2 regions of the Neobacillus sp. SAB-20_R2A genome follow, and region 2 is predicted to be linked to the other one. Evidence: a T-box and tRNA genes for the amino acid it is inferred to sense, from the RefSeq annotation. Region 2 holds a T-box; the other holds one or more tRNA genes.
The links. The T-box of region 2 lies ahead of V5M37_RS22580 (valine--tRNA ligase). A T-box ahead of a tRNA ligase gene usually reads a tRNA of that ligase, here a tRNA-Val.
Positions count from the first base shown of each region.

Region 1: it encodes a tRNA-Val, which carries the amino acid that the T-box ahead of V5M37_RS22580 (valine--tRNA ligase) is inferred to sense. The anticodon was not compared.

Region 1 is NZ_CP145895.1:1,626,551-1,633,124, reverse strand. It holds gene V5M37_RS08130 (pyridoxal-phosphate-dependent aminotransferase family protein) at 1-965, shown strand, start outside; gene V5M37_RS08125 (aldo/keto reductase) at 1,077-2,003, opposite strand; gene V5M37_RS08120 (iron-containing alcohol dehydrogenase) at 2,086-3,279, opposite strand; gene V5M37_RS08115 (hypothetical protein) at 3,534-4,010, shown strand; tRNA gene V5M37_RS08110 (tRNA-Val) at 4,208-4,280, opposite strand; gene V5M37_RS08105 (hypothetical protein) at 4,443-4,667, shown strand; gene V5M37_RS08100 (alpha/beta hydrolase) at 4,772-5,497, shown strand; gene V5M37_RS08095 (YjcG family protein) at 5,624-6,136, shown strand; gene V5M37_RS08090 (GNAT family N-acetyltransferase) at 6,143-6,565, shown strand.
Region 2 is NZ_CP145895.1:4,588,928-4,595,501, reverse strand. It holds gene spoVID (stage VI sporulation protein D) at 1-787, shown strand, start outside; gene ysxE (spore coat protein YsxE) at 881-1,933, shown strand; gene V5M37_RS22585 (hypothetical protein) at 1,960-2,148, opposite strand; T-box leader at 2,419-2,652, shown strand; gene V5M37_RS22580 (valine--tRNA ligase) at 2,705-5,347, shown strand; gene V5M37_RS22575 (bifunctional folylpolyglutamate synthase/dihydrofolate synthase) at 5,415-6,574, shown strand, end outside.

The DNA.
Region 1 (6,574 bases), 3.0 Mb from region 2:
TGGCCCTTGTAAATACAGTGGCTGCAGGAGAGAAAATACTTGTCATCAGTCAAGGCTACTTTGGGGACCGCTTTATCCATTTAGGAAAAGCATTTGGAATTGAGGTTGACGTCATTCAGTCAGAATGGGGCAGTCAGGTTCAGACAAAGGAAGTAGAGGAAAAATTAACTGCTGGGAATTACAAAGCCGTTACCATTACCCATGCCGATACTTCAACAGGTGTCGCCGCAAACTTGGATGCACTTGTGCCTCTTATAAAAAAACACGGGGCATTAGTTATTCTCGATGGTGTCTGCGCCACTGCGGCGATGGAAGAAGATATGAGCAAGGCATACGGCCATCCGGATTATAAAATCGATGTTGTGTTAACAGGATCGCAGAAAGCAATCGGTGTACCCCCAGGACTGGCAGTTGTCGCCTTTAACCAATCGGCATTGGCCGCACGTGAAAAAATCGAGCGTGTACCAGCCTACTATTGTGACATCCATAATTGGATCCCAATTATGAATGATCCTGGCAAATACTTTGCAACACCGCCGGTAAACCTCATTTACGCCTATGACGAGGGAATGAAATTGGTGCTTGCCGAAGGGATGGAAAATCGCTATAAACGTCACAAAGCTTACGGACGAGCAGTCCGGTCCGCTCTCGCCGAATATGGGATGAAGGCAATAGCCGATGAGGATGTCGCTGCCGCTACTCTTAGCTGTATTCTGTACCCAGAAGGCTTGAACGATGCCGCCTTCCGCGCTGCCCTTGCCGAAAAAGGTGTCATTGTCGCCGGTGCGCTTGCGCATTTAGCAGGAAAGGCGTTCCGAATCGGCCATATGGGCAACACCACAAATGAAATGCTTGAAAAAGCAGTTGTTTTAATCGGGGAAACGATGAAGGAAATGGGCTTTCCAGTAAATCCGGAAAAGGCAGCTGTAGTTTTCCAGCAGTGCCTAACGCCATTGAAAATGTAATGCAGAAAGACCTGTCCCAAAGTAAGGGCAGGTCTTTTTAGCTTAGCTTATTTCCGCTTAATGATATAGCTTTTAAAGGCATTTAAGAAGTTGGATTTATTCTAATATAAATTAAGGCACAATATTCCCTGCTGCTTTATAAATTTGATACCATTCTTCTCTAGTTAATTTGATTTCAGATCCCATGCAGGCATCGTGCATTCGACCTGGATTGGTTGTTCCGAGTACGACCTGGATGTTGGCCGGATGGCGGGTAATCCAAGCAACCGCAATCGCAGTGTTGGTGACACCGTATTTTTCAGCAATTCCGTCAATAGTTTTGTTCAATTCAGGAAAACGTTCCAAATCCCCAAGGAATGAACCTTCAAAAAAGCCGTGCTGAAATGGAGACCATGCTTGAATGGTTAAATCGTTCAAACGGCAGTATTCTAAAATGCTGCTATCACGATTAATAGCCTGATCAATTTTCATATTTAAGGAAATTCCCGAGTCAATCATCGGAGTATGGGCGATGCTAAACTGAAGCTGGTTGATCACCAGTTTAAATGGTATGTATTTTTGCAGCAGTTCAATTTGGGACGGATTGTGGTTCGACACACCAAAATATTTTACCTTTCCGCTTGTATGAAGCTGTTGAAAAGCTTCAGCAACTTCCTCAGGCTCCATTAGCGGGTCAGGGCGGTGCAGAAGGAGAATATCAAGATAGTCCGTTTTTAAACGTGTTAAGATACCTTCAACAGAATTCAGGATATGATCCTTTGAAAAATCAAAAAAGCCTTCCGGCAAACGGATCCCGCATTTGCTCTGCAAAATCATGTTTTCACGAATTTGCGAATTTATTTGAATGGCGTCAGAAAATATTTCTTCGCATTTACCTCTTCCGTAAATATCGGCATGGTCAAAGAAATTGATCCCTTCTTCCAAAGCCGTACGGATTAACTTTTCTGCCTCTGGCACCGATAACGAGGTTAACCGCATATTGCCCATAATCAGGTTAGAAGCTTTTAAATCGGTATTGGCAATGTTTATATATTTCACTCTTAATTCCTTCTTTCTTTGTCATTTCCTTATTACATATTAAAAAAGCCATTGTAAAAATACAATGGCTTTAATGAAGCATTCATACTATTTCTTTAACCGAGAAATCATATTCATAACATATACGGTATAATTGTTCAATTTCCCACTGTGTGGGGACTTTTGGGTTATTGGCTGGACTGCCGCTATCTAATGCATCCTTGGCCATTTTACTGATGGCGCCGGTAAATTTATGTCTGTCGATTCCCCACTCCATTAAATTCGGTATTTTTAAAGCAGAACATAGCTGCTTGACCGATTCTACTGCAAATTTCGCCCTTTCTTCTTTTGAACGATTGGAATGGTTGGGGGCAAAGATATCCCCTAAATCGGATAGCCTGTCAATGCAGGAATCCTTACTAAATTCAAGTACAGCCGGAAGCAGCATGGCATTGGAATACCCATGTGGAACATGAAACAGCGCCCCAATCGGCCTCGACATTCCATGTACCAGACATACAGACGCATTGGAAAACGCCATTCCTGCCTGAAGGGCGCCAAGCGACATGGCTTCCCTTGCTTCAAGGTTTTCTCCATTCGTATAAGCTTGATAAAGATTTTGGACAATGAGTTTCATGGCTGATAATGCCAGCGAATCTGTCATAGGATGCCCTTTTTTGGAAAGATATGCTTCAATGGCATGGCTTAATGCATCCACGCCTGTTGCGGCAGTTACATGCTGCGGTGAGGAAATGGTTAAGAGCGGGTCGACTATAGCTATTGAAGGCATGAACGCCGGTTGTTTGACCATGATTTTTACATTCGTGGAAGGGTCGGTAATGACCGTGACATCAGTTGCTTCTGAACCCGTTCCGGCTGTGGTAGGAATCGCGATATGCGGGATTGGCATCGCTTCAGCAATCTTTCTGCCGCCTGCATAGTCACCAATATCCCCTCCGTTTGTTACTAATACAGCAACTGCTTTGGCGGTATCGATACAACTACCGCCGCCAATGGATATAAGTAAATTACACTTTTCCAAACTGAACTGCTCAAGTGCTTCAGAAACATAGTTGACTGTCGGTTCAGAGTCTACGCCTAGAAATACACGGCTTTGAACACCATGAGCTGCTAATAACTGTTTGCATTTTTCAACAACCCCAAGGTGATTCATGACTTTGTCTGAAATAATTAACGCTCTATCCCCTAATCCTGCGGTTTCCACTCCTACTCGGTTAAATGCCTGTTTTCCATAAACGATACTTTGCGGAGTCCTAAAATAAGCAATATCCCTCATCAAAAAAATCCCCCTTCCTATGTAAACGATTACATAATAACAAAAGGAGAAAAAGAATTGTGTTGAAACTTGTTATATTCATTCAATTTTTTTAAAACCTTTTGAGCCTAAGCACCAATAAAAAATTATTGAACCATACCTAATTGTCTGTCATATTCCATGATAATCCGGGACAAACTGATTAGTACGATATATGTTTACTTTAAAAATGAGCATTTAGTCCTAAAGGTAAATCCTTGGAAGGGGAAGTTGGCTTGTCAAATCCAATTGAAAAGTTATTTTGGAGCATTGCCCTTCCGGGGTTTGGGCAATTATTAAATAAAAAATATCTTAAAGGTTTCTTGTTTGTTTTTTTAGAAATTCTGGTGAATACACAAGCAAATTTCAATACCATCATCATGCTAAGCTTTCATGGAGAGATTGAAAAGGCAATTGCTTTAACTGATTATCAGTGGCTTATGTTTTATCCTTGCTTATATTTCTTTGCGATGTGGGATGCGTTTAAGGATGGAGGCGGAGGCAGTGAAAGATATTCCTTCCTTCCGTTCGTATTTGCCGCTTATTTTGTCACGGTCGGCTGTATTTATTCCCCGAAATTAAAAATCTTTGGTGTCTTGTTTGGACCAGTCTGGCTGCCAATGTTGTTTGTCATACCCGGGGTTGTGGCAGGGTTTATTATAAAAGCAATAATAAAAAAATTCACTGAACAAAAAAAGCAAGCTTTAGATTAAAGTTTGCTTTTTTAAGCTAATAAGAATGTATAAACTTTCTGTCGAAAGCTTTATACTTTCTTAACGCATAAGTTCAACTACGCCTCTGTCTTCGCCCTTAGGGGCTTGCCAATCGGCGAGTTTTCTTTATATTTATTTTCACCATCATTTCCAAGACAAATAAAAATCCTAACATCTGTAGATGTTAGGATTAATGATGACCTGTGAGGGGTTCGAACCCCCGACCTCAACCCTGTCAAGGTTGCGCTCTCCCAGCTGAGCTAACAGATCAATATTTAAGCTACAAATATTATTATAGTAAAAAAAACAAAAAAGTCAATAACAATTTTTCATTAAATACCCCTTTAAAAAATAAGAACACACATTCCTCTTTTTATTGATTAAAGAACTAATGTTCGGTTATAATAATTTATAGAAAGGAGGAGATCTAAAATGGATGGCCTGTTTATTCGTTCCATCGAAGAAAATATTCCTTTGGAGATGATTTATCTTGCCGAAAACCAAGAAATTACCCAGCGAAGATTAATAATTAAAGAGGTAACTGACGAATACATTCTCGCCTACTGCCTGCTGCGGAAACAAATCCGTACCTTTAAACGGGACAATATTCTTTCCATCATGCCTGACCAGCATCATAAAAGCCGTTACCTGCATTAATCCTCAACCTAACCCCCTTATCCTTACACACATTTCTGCATTTCCACTTTCATTATGGTAAAATTCTTTTTGTAAAACAGTTGAACTCGGGGGGATTTTTCAAAATGGATTATCCAAGAGGTACCATTACAGAACAAACATTTTACAGCAATGAACTTGGAGAAGAAATGCAGCTGCTCATTTACCTTCCAGCCAATTTCTCACCGCTATATAAATACTCGCTGCTGATTGCTCAGGATGGCCGTGATTATTTTCAGCTTGGCCGAATTGGTCGAGTGGCAGACGAGTATCTTTCTATAAAAGAAATGGAAAATTTAATTATTGTTGGGGTACCCTATAAGAATGTAAAGGACCGCCGCAGAAAATATCATCCTGCAGGAGACCAAAACCGGCAATACATACGCTTCCTTGCTCATGAATTAGTCCCCTTTTTGGACAGTGAATACCCAACGTACCAAGTTGGGACAACCAGAGCACTTATAGGGGACTCGCTTGGTGCAGCGGTTTCCCTAATGACCGCATTGCAATACCCGCATACATTTGGGAAAGTGCTGCTTCAATCTCCCTATGTGGACGAGATTGTGTTAGAAGCTGCCACGCATTATACAGAGCCGTTATCACTGGAAATTTATCATGTCATAGGAAAACTCGAAACCGAAGTGAAAACAACAGATGGAAAAACCAGCGATTTTCTGACACCCAATCGGGAGCTTTCAAAAGTCCTTTCCAAAAAGCCTTTTAGTTATTTTTATGAAGAATTTAATGGAAATCACACTTGGACCTATTGGCAGCCAGACTTACGACGGGCACTTAAAATGATGTTCTCGTAAGCCATTTGAATTATTTATTATATTTAGAAAATTTGTTATAATAATAAATACCCATTTTTACTCGCTATTTTCCTTGTCATTCCTTGACTTATGATAAAACCTACTACTTAAAACGGAGGGACCGCCATGAAATTTGGAGTTGTTATTTTTCCATCGAAAAAGCTTCAAGACCTTGCAAATTCTTATCGCAAGCGCTATGATTCGCATTATGCTTTAATCACACCGCATTTGACATTAAAAAATGCCTTTGAAGCAACTGAGGAAGATGTGAAAGAATTTGCCGATAAACTGCGGAAAATTGCCGGCAACACACAGCCTTTCACCTTAAAAACTACTAAAGTGAGTTCTTTTCATCCGGTTAACAATGTTATTTACTTTAAAGTTGAGCCGACAGAAGAACTAACTTCCTTACATGCAGAAGTTAATAAAGAATTTAGCGAACAAAATCCGGAATACGCATTTGTTCCCCATATTACGATCGGCCAGAATCTATCTAATGATGAACACTCCGATGTTTACGGGTCGCTGCGTATGAAAAGAATTGACCACGAAGAAACGATTGACCGTTTCCATCTCCTCTACCAACTGGATAACGGCTCTTGGACAGTTTCTGAAACATTTCGGTTTGGAAAGGAATAGTTCTAAGTGACAGTAAAAGTTGTTGAAAACCCAAAAGAACTCGAGGACGCCTACACAGTTCGGAAATTAGTTTTTGTAGATGAACAAAACGTCCCCTTTGAAGAGGAAATTGATCAATTTGAAAATGATGCCACTCATTTTGTGTTGTATCATGAAGGCAGTCCAGTAGGGGCCGGACGATTCCGCAATGTTGAGGGCTATGGAAAGGTTGAACGAATTTGTGTCCTCAAAGAGGCTAGAAACATTGGTGCTGGTAAAGCCATTATGGAGACAATCGAATCCCATGCCCGGGAAAAAGATTTCCGTAAGCTAAAACTTAACGCCCAGACGCATGCCATCCCCTTTTACGAAAAATTGGGCTACGAGGTAGTCTCAGAGGAATTCATGGATGCCGGAATTCCACACAAAACAATGGTAAAGAATTTATAGAAATATGCA
Region 2 (6,574 bases):
GGAAACGTTTGATTATTCCATGCCTGAGCGCAGCTGCTTAAAGCTGTCAGCAGAGTTGACCATCAGCGGCCTCTATGGAAATGAGCAGCAACAGCAACAGCAGCAGGAGGAAGAGCCTGAACTTGAACTCCTGTACCGCGCAGGAGCCGAGGAAGAGGAGGAAGAATACGAATTCCCTCAACCAACAGCACAAAGCCCGTATCAAAACAATTTCTTATTCCAGACGGAAGCACGTAAACCGCAGGAGGAAGAACAGAGCACAGATGCATTTCCAAAGTTCCCAAACTTTAATTATCAACCTCAGGAACAAACTCAGGAGCAGCAGGAATATCGGCCGCCTTGGCAGTACCAGGAGTATAATGCCGAAGCAAATGAACCTGCATGGCGTTATCAGGAGAGAAAAGAAGAAAAACAGCCTGTAGAGGTTGAAGTTCAGTTTGAGGAAGAGATCATTGTGGAGGAATCCCCAGCAGTAGTCGTGGAATATGAAGAGGAAAGCTCGTCATCTTCATCGTCATCTGAAGAGGAGCCAAAGCAAAAGAAGAAGCTGTTTGGTGCCAAGAAGAAATCGATGACCCTGACAGAATTCTTTGCCCGAAAGGACGAAGGTTCTTCGCAAACAAGGTTAAAGGTTTGTATTGTTCAAAGAGGGGATACGGTAGAAAGTTTATCTAAACGTTATGATGTTTCTGTTCAAAATCTCCTTCGTGTTAACAATCTGGAATTGAACCAGGATGTTTATGAAGGTCAAGTATTATATGTTCCGGCAGCCTTTGCCAAAAAATAACCAGACCTTAGAAGGTGAGCGGGTTCGAACGGGGCCTGCTCTGCTTTCTTTTTATGCCCTTTTGCTTTTCTAAATGAAAGAGAGTGAATTCTCATGAATGACTCGAATAGGCTGGAGACCCTTACGCCGATTTTGGAGAACTACCAGGTAGAGCCGTATTTTGTAGAGGATTTTGGCGGCATTCAAAAAATTTATTCTAACAAAGGTACCTTTGCCCTGAAAAAAATCCCCCCAGCCTTAGGGACTGATTTCATTCGGCATGTCCATTATCTCTATCAAAAAGGCTTTAACCGGATTGTTCCTATATATCCTACAATGGACGGCAGATATGCGGTATTGCATGATAATAATCTTTACTATCTTATGCCTTGGATGGCGAACGACCAAAGAGAAGACCACCAGTACAAAAGCCAGCAGCTTTTTCGCGAATTGGCCCGGCTTCATACCCTTTCCGCAAAGGAAATCGAAGTAAACAAGGAGGAGCGGGCAGAGCATTACGAAAAAACCTTGCAGCTGCTTGATAAAAATCAAGAATTTCTTGATGGCTACATTGATTTTTGCGAAAAGAAAACCTATATGTCACCATTCGAACTGCTGTTTTGCCTATACTACAATGAAATCAGCCAGGCGCTCCGGTTTTCAAAATCAAAATTTGAAGAATGGTATGAGAGCACAAAGGAAAATGAGAAAGCCCGAATGGTGGTTGTCCATGGGAAGCTTTCATCCGATCATTTTCTTTATGATGAACGGGGATACGGCTTTTTTATTAATTTTGAAAATGCCCGTTACGGCTCACCAATCCATGACCTGCTCCCATATGTATCAAGGACTTTAAACACAAGTCCGAAACGAAACGATGACGTGATCGGTTTGGTGTATCATTATTTTAAATATTTTCCGTTTAAGCCGGAGGAAAAATTATTATTCAACAGCTACTTGGCCTACCCAATACCCATCATCCAAATGGCAGAAAAGTATTATCGGAAGCCTCGTCCGAAAAATGAGTTAAAATATGTCCGCCAGCTGCAGCATCGCTATTGGCATTTAAAAAATACCGAATATATTGTGATGCGGATGACGGAAATCGAGAACCAACAAAAAGCAGCCCAAGAGGCAGCCCAGCAGGCAAAAGAAGGAGCCCAATAGCAGGATTCATCTGCACATAGGGCTCCTTAAATAATTTCAAAATAAATGGAAATGGCAATGACGATAAAAAGGGATAATAACAAGACATCAAAAATAGTTGGCAGAAAAATAGTTCGTATAAACTGAAAGATAATAAATGGGACCACCAGCTGTCCGGACAATCTCCGAAACGTTCTAAACCAGGGACGGTGTTTATACTTATGGAAATTCTTCACCCCAAACCCCCCCTTTCCCAATTTACCCTTATCATATGTATATTCGAAAATTTGTGTGAATGCCCCAAAACCTTTCCAAAAATCACCGAATTAGAAATTGAAAAATAATGTAACTTATAAAGCGCCTATTTAACATCAATTAAAAAATAATTCTAATTCAAAATTATGAGCAAGCCTGTGCCTTTTAACATATAGTATAAAATACAAAAAACAAGGATATCCTGATTGACGAAGGCCCTGTTTTTTGGGTAGTATTATATATAATTGAAAAATAAAGCTTTGACAGGGAAGAGTACGGTGAAAGCCAGCTTTTAGAGAGGGGAACCATTAGCTGAAAGGTTTCCTAAGCGGAGCATCGGAAAGTCGCCCAAGAGCTTCTTCTGTGAACAGGTCAAAAGGCTCCAGTAGTAGAAGACGGATGAAATCCGTTATCCGATGAAGTGCCAATCATCACTATGATTGGAAAAAAGGTGGTACCGCGAAGCAACTCCATTCGTCCTTTTATGACGAATGGGGTTTTTTGTTGTTTCTAGAAAGACAAAGGAGGAAAATTCAGATGGAAACAAAAGAAATTACGATGCCGACCAAATACGACCCGCAAACCATCGAAAAAGGTCGTTATGATTGGTGGCTGCAGGGGAAATTTTTCGAAGCAAAAGATGATGAGGGAAAACAGCCATATACAGTCGTTATCCCACCGCCTAACGTTACTGGAAAACTCCATTTAGGGCATGCATGGGATACAACTCTTCAAGATATCATCACACGCATGAAGCGGATGCAGGGCTATGATGTTCTTTGGCTTCCGGGTATGGACCATGCTGGAATCGCGACCCAGGCAAAGGTTGAACAAAAGCTTAAAAGCGAAGGCAAAAGCCGTTATGACCTTGGCAGGGAAAAATTCGTTGAGGAAACATGGAAGTGGAAGGAAGAGTATGCTTCCCATATCCGTGAGCAATGGGCAAAGTTAGGTTTAGGACTTGACTATTCCCGCGAGCGTTTCACTCTCGATGAGGGACTTTCTAAAGCGGTTCGCGAAGTATTCGTTACTCTTTACAACAAAGGCTTAATCTACCGCGGCGAATATATCATTAACTGGGACCCATCCACAAAAACGGCCCTTTCTGATATTGAGGTTATTTATAAGGATATTCAAGGTGCCTTTTATCATATGAAGTATCCGTTAGCTGACGGTTCCGGCTACATTGAAGTAGCAACAACTCGTCCGGAAACGATGCTAGGGGATACAGCGGTTGCTGTTCATCCGGAAGATGACCGTTACAAGCACTTGATTGGCAAAACGGTTATCCTGCCAATCGTTGGCCGGGAAATTCCGATTGTGGGCGATGATTATGTTGATATGGAATTCGGTTCTGGGGCTGTTAAAATTACTCCTGCCCATGATCCGAACGACTTTGAACTAGGCAACCGTCACAATCTCGAGCGTATATTAGTCATGAACGAAGACGGGTCTATGAACGAAAAGGCCGGTAAATACCAAGGTCTTGACCGTTTCGAATGCCGCAAGCAAATTGTTAAAGACCTTCAAGAACAAGGCGTTCTGTTTAAAATTGAAGATCACCTGCATTCCGTTGGCCATTCTGAGCGCAGCGGGGCAGTAGTAGAGCCTTATCTTTCTACACAATGGTTTGTTAAAATGCAGCCGTTGGCAGATCAAGCAATTGCACTTCAAAGCAAGGAAGAAAAAGTACACTTTGTTCCAGACCGTTTCGAAAAAACATACCTGCACTGGATGGAAAACATCCGCGACTGGTGTATTTCCCGTCAGTTATGGTGGGGACATCGCATTCCTGCTTGGTATCACAAAGAAACAGGTGAAGTATTTGTCGGTCATGAAGCGCCAGCTGACAGCGAAAACTGGGAACAGGACAAAGACGTATTAGATACTTGGTTCAGTTCAGCGTTATGGCCATTCTCGACTATGGGCTGGCCAGACAAAGAAGCGGCTGATTTCAAGCGGTACTTCTCAACGGATGTTCTTGTAACAGGCTACGATATCATCTTCTTCTGGGTATCGAGAATGATATTCCAAAGCTTAGAGTTCACCGGTGAGCGTCCATTTAAAGATGTTCTCATCCATGGACTTGTTCGTGACGAGCAAGGCCGTAAAATGAGTAAATCGCTTGGAAACGGTGTTGACCCAATGGAGGTTATCGACAAATACGGTGCAGACGCCCTAAGATACTTCCTATCCACTGGTTCATCACCAGGCCAAGATTTGCGTTATAGCACAGAAAAGGTTGAAGCAACCTGGAACTTTGCCAATAAAATTTGGAATGCTTCCCGTTTTGCTTTAATGAATATGAACGGTCTCAGCTATGATGAAATTGATTTCAGCGGGGAAAAATCTGTTGCCGACAAATGGATTCTAACACGCTTAAATGAAACAATCGAACATGTGACAAAGCTGTCAGAGCGGTATGAATTCGGTGAAGTTGGCCGTGCCCTTTATAACTTTATCTGGGATGACTTCTGTGATTGGTATATTGAAATGGCGAAGCTTCCTTTATACGGTGAAGATGAGGCGGCTAAGAAAACAACCCGTTCCATTCTTGCCTATGTTTTAGACCAAACAATGAGATTATTGCATCCGTTCATGCCATTTATCACCGAGGAAATTTGGCAGAACCTACCTCATTCCGGTGAATCGATTACGGAAGCCAAATGGCCGGAGGTAAAATCGGAGTATACAGATGAAGAAGCTGCACAGGAAATGAAGCTTCTGATGGAAATGATCCGCTCTGTACGTAATATTCGTGCTGAAGTTAACACACCTATGAGTAAGAAAATCAACATGTTGGTGAAAGCTAAGGATGAAAAAATATTATCGGCTCTTGAGAAGAACCGCAGCTACATCGAAAAGTTCTGTAACCCAGAAGAACTGCAAATGGGGCAGAACATCGAAACCCCTGAAAAAGCAATGACCGCGGTTATTACGGGTGTCGAGATTATCCTTCCGCTCCAAGGTCTGATCAATATTGATGAAGAAATTACCCGCCTTGAGAAGGAATTGGATAAATTAAATAAAGAGGTAGAGCGTGTTCAAAAGAAATTAAGCAATGAAGGCTTTATGAAAAAAGCACCTGAAAGTGTTGTAGCCGAAGAACGTGCCAAAGAACAAGACTACCTAGAAAAACGAAATATTGTAGAAGCTCGTATTAAAGAGTTAAGAGGTTAATGAAGCTGAAGGCGAATCCACTTTGGATTCGTCTTGGCTTATTTTTTTAACAAAAGGGGTGTAAGACATGTTTACTACTTATAAAGAAGCCCTTGATTGGATTCATGCAAGGCTCAGGCTCGGCATTAAACCAGGGTTAAAACGGATGGAGTGGATGATGGACAAGCTCGGCCACCCGGAAACAAAAATCAAAACTGTCCATATAGGCGGGACAAATGGAAAAGGGTCAACGGTTACATATTTGCGTTCCATGCTACAGGAAGCAGGGTATATAGTCGGTACATTTACATCTCCCTATATTGAAACATTCAACGAGCGAATTAGTGTTAACGGTAAGCCTATCACAGATCAAGAAATCCTTGAATTAACAAATGTCATTCTTCCTTTAGCAAATGAATTAGAGGAAACAGACCTTGGCGGACCGACAGAATTTGAAGTTATTACGGCCATGTCGTTCTATTATTTTGCTAATAATCCTGAAATCGATATCGTCCTTTATGAGGTCGGGCTTGGGGGACGATTTGATTCCACGAATATTGTGCAGCCATTGGCTTCACTTATTACAAACATTGGTCTTGATCATACCAACATCCTTGGCAACACCCATGAGGAAATTGCGTTTGAGAAGGCGGGAATCATCAAGGAAAGGACGCCGATTTTTACAGCGGTCAAACACCCTGGAGCACTTAAGGTAATTGAGGAACAGGCAGAGAAAAAAGAGGCACCAATATTTCGCTTAAATCAAGAATTTTCGATTGATGCTCATGAATCAATCTTAAAAGGTGAAATATTTACTTTACAAACAACGGGGGATACATTAGAAAAGCTTGAAATCAGCATGATTGGCCAGCACCAAACCGAAAATGCAGCACTTGCAGTCAGCGCAGTTCTATATTTAAACCAACATGCCAGCATTTCAGTAACTGAACAGGCTATCAGGAAGGGTTTGAAAAAGGCCTATTGGCCGGGCCGCTTTGAGGTTTTATCTGAAAACCCTCTAGTCATCATCGATGGTGCACATAATGATGAGGGAATCACAGCATTGGTTCATGAATTGTCGACCCGTTATGCCAATCGCAATATCCATATTATATTTGCGGCATTAAAAGATAAGAAGCTAGACAAAATGATAGCCAAGCTTGACGAAATTGCGGCTCAGATTTCTTTTGTAAGCTTTGATTTTCCAAGAGCGGCTAATGCTGAAGACTTGCTGAAACTCAGCCAATC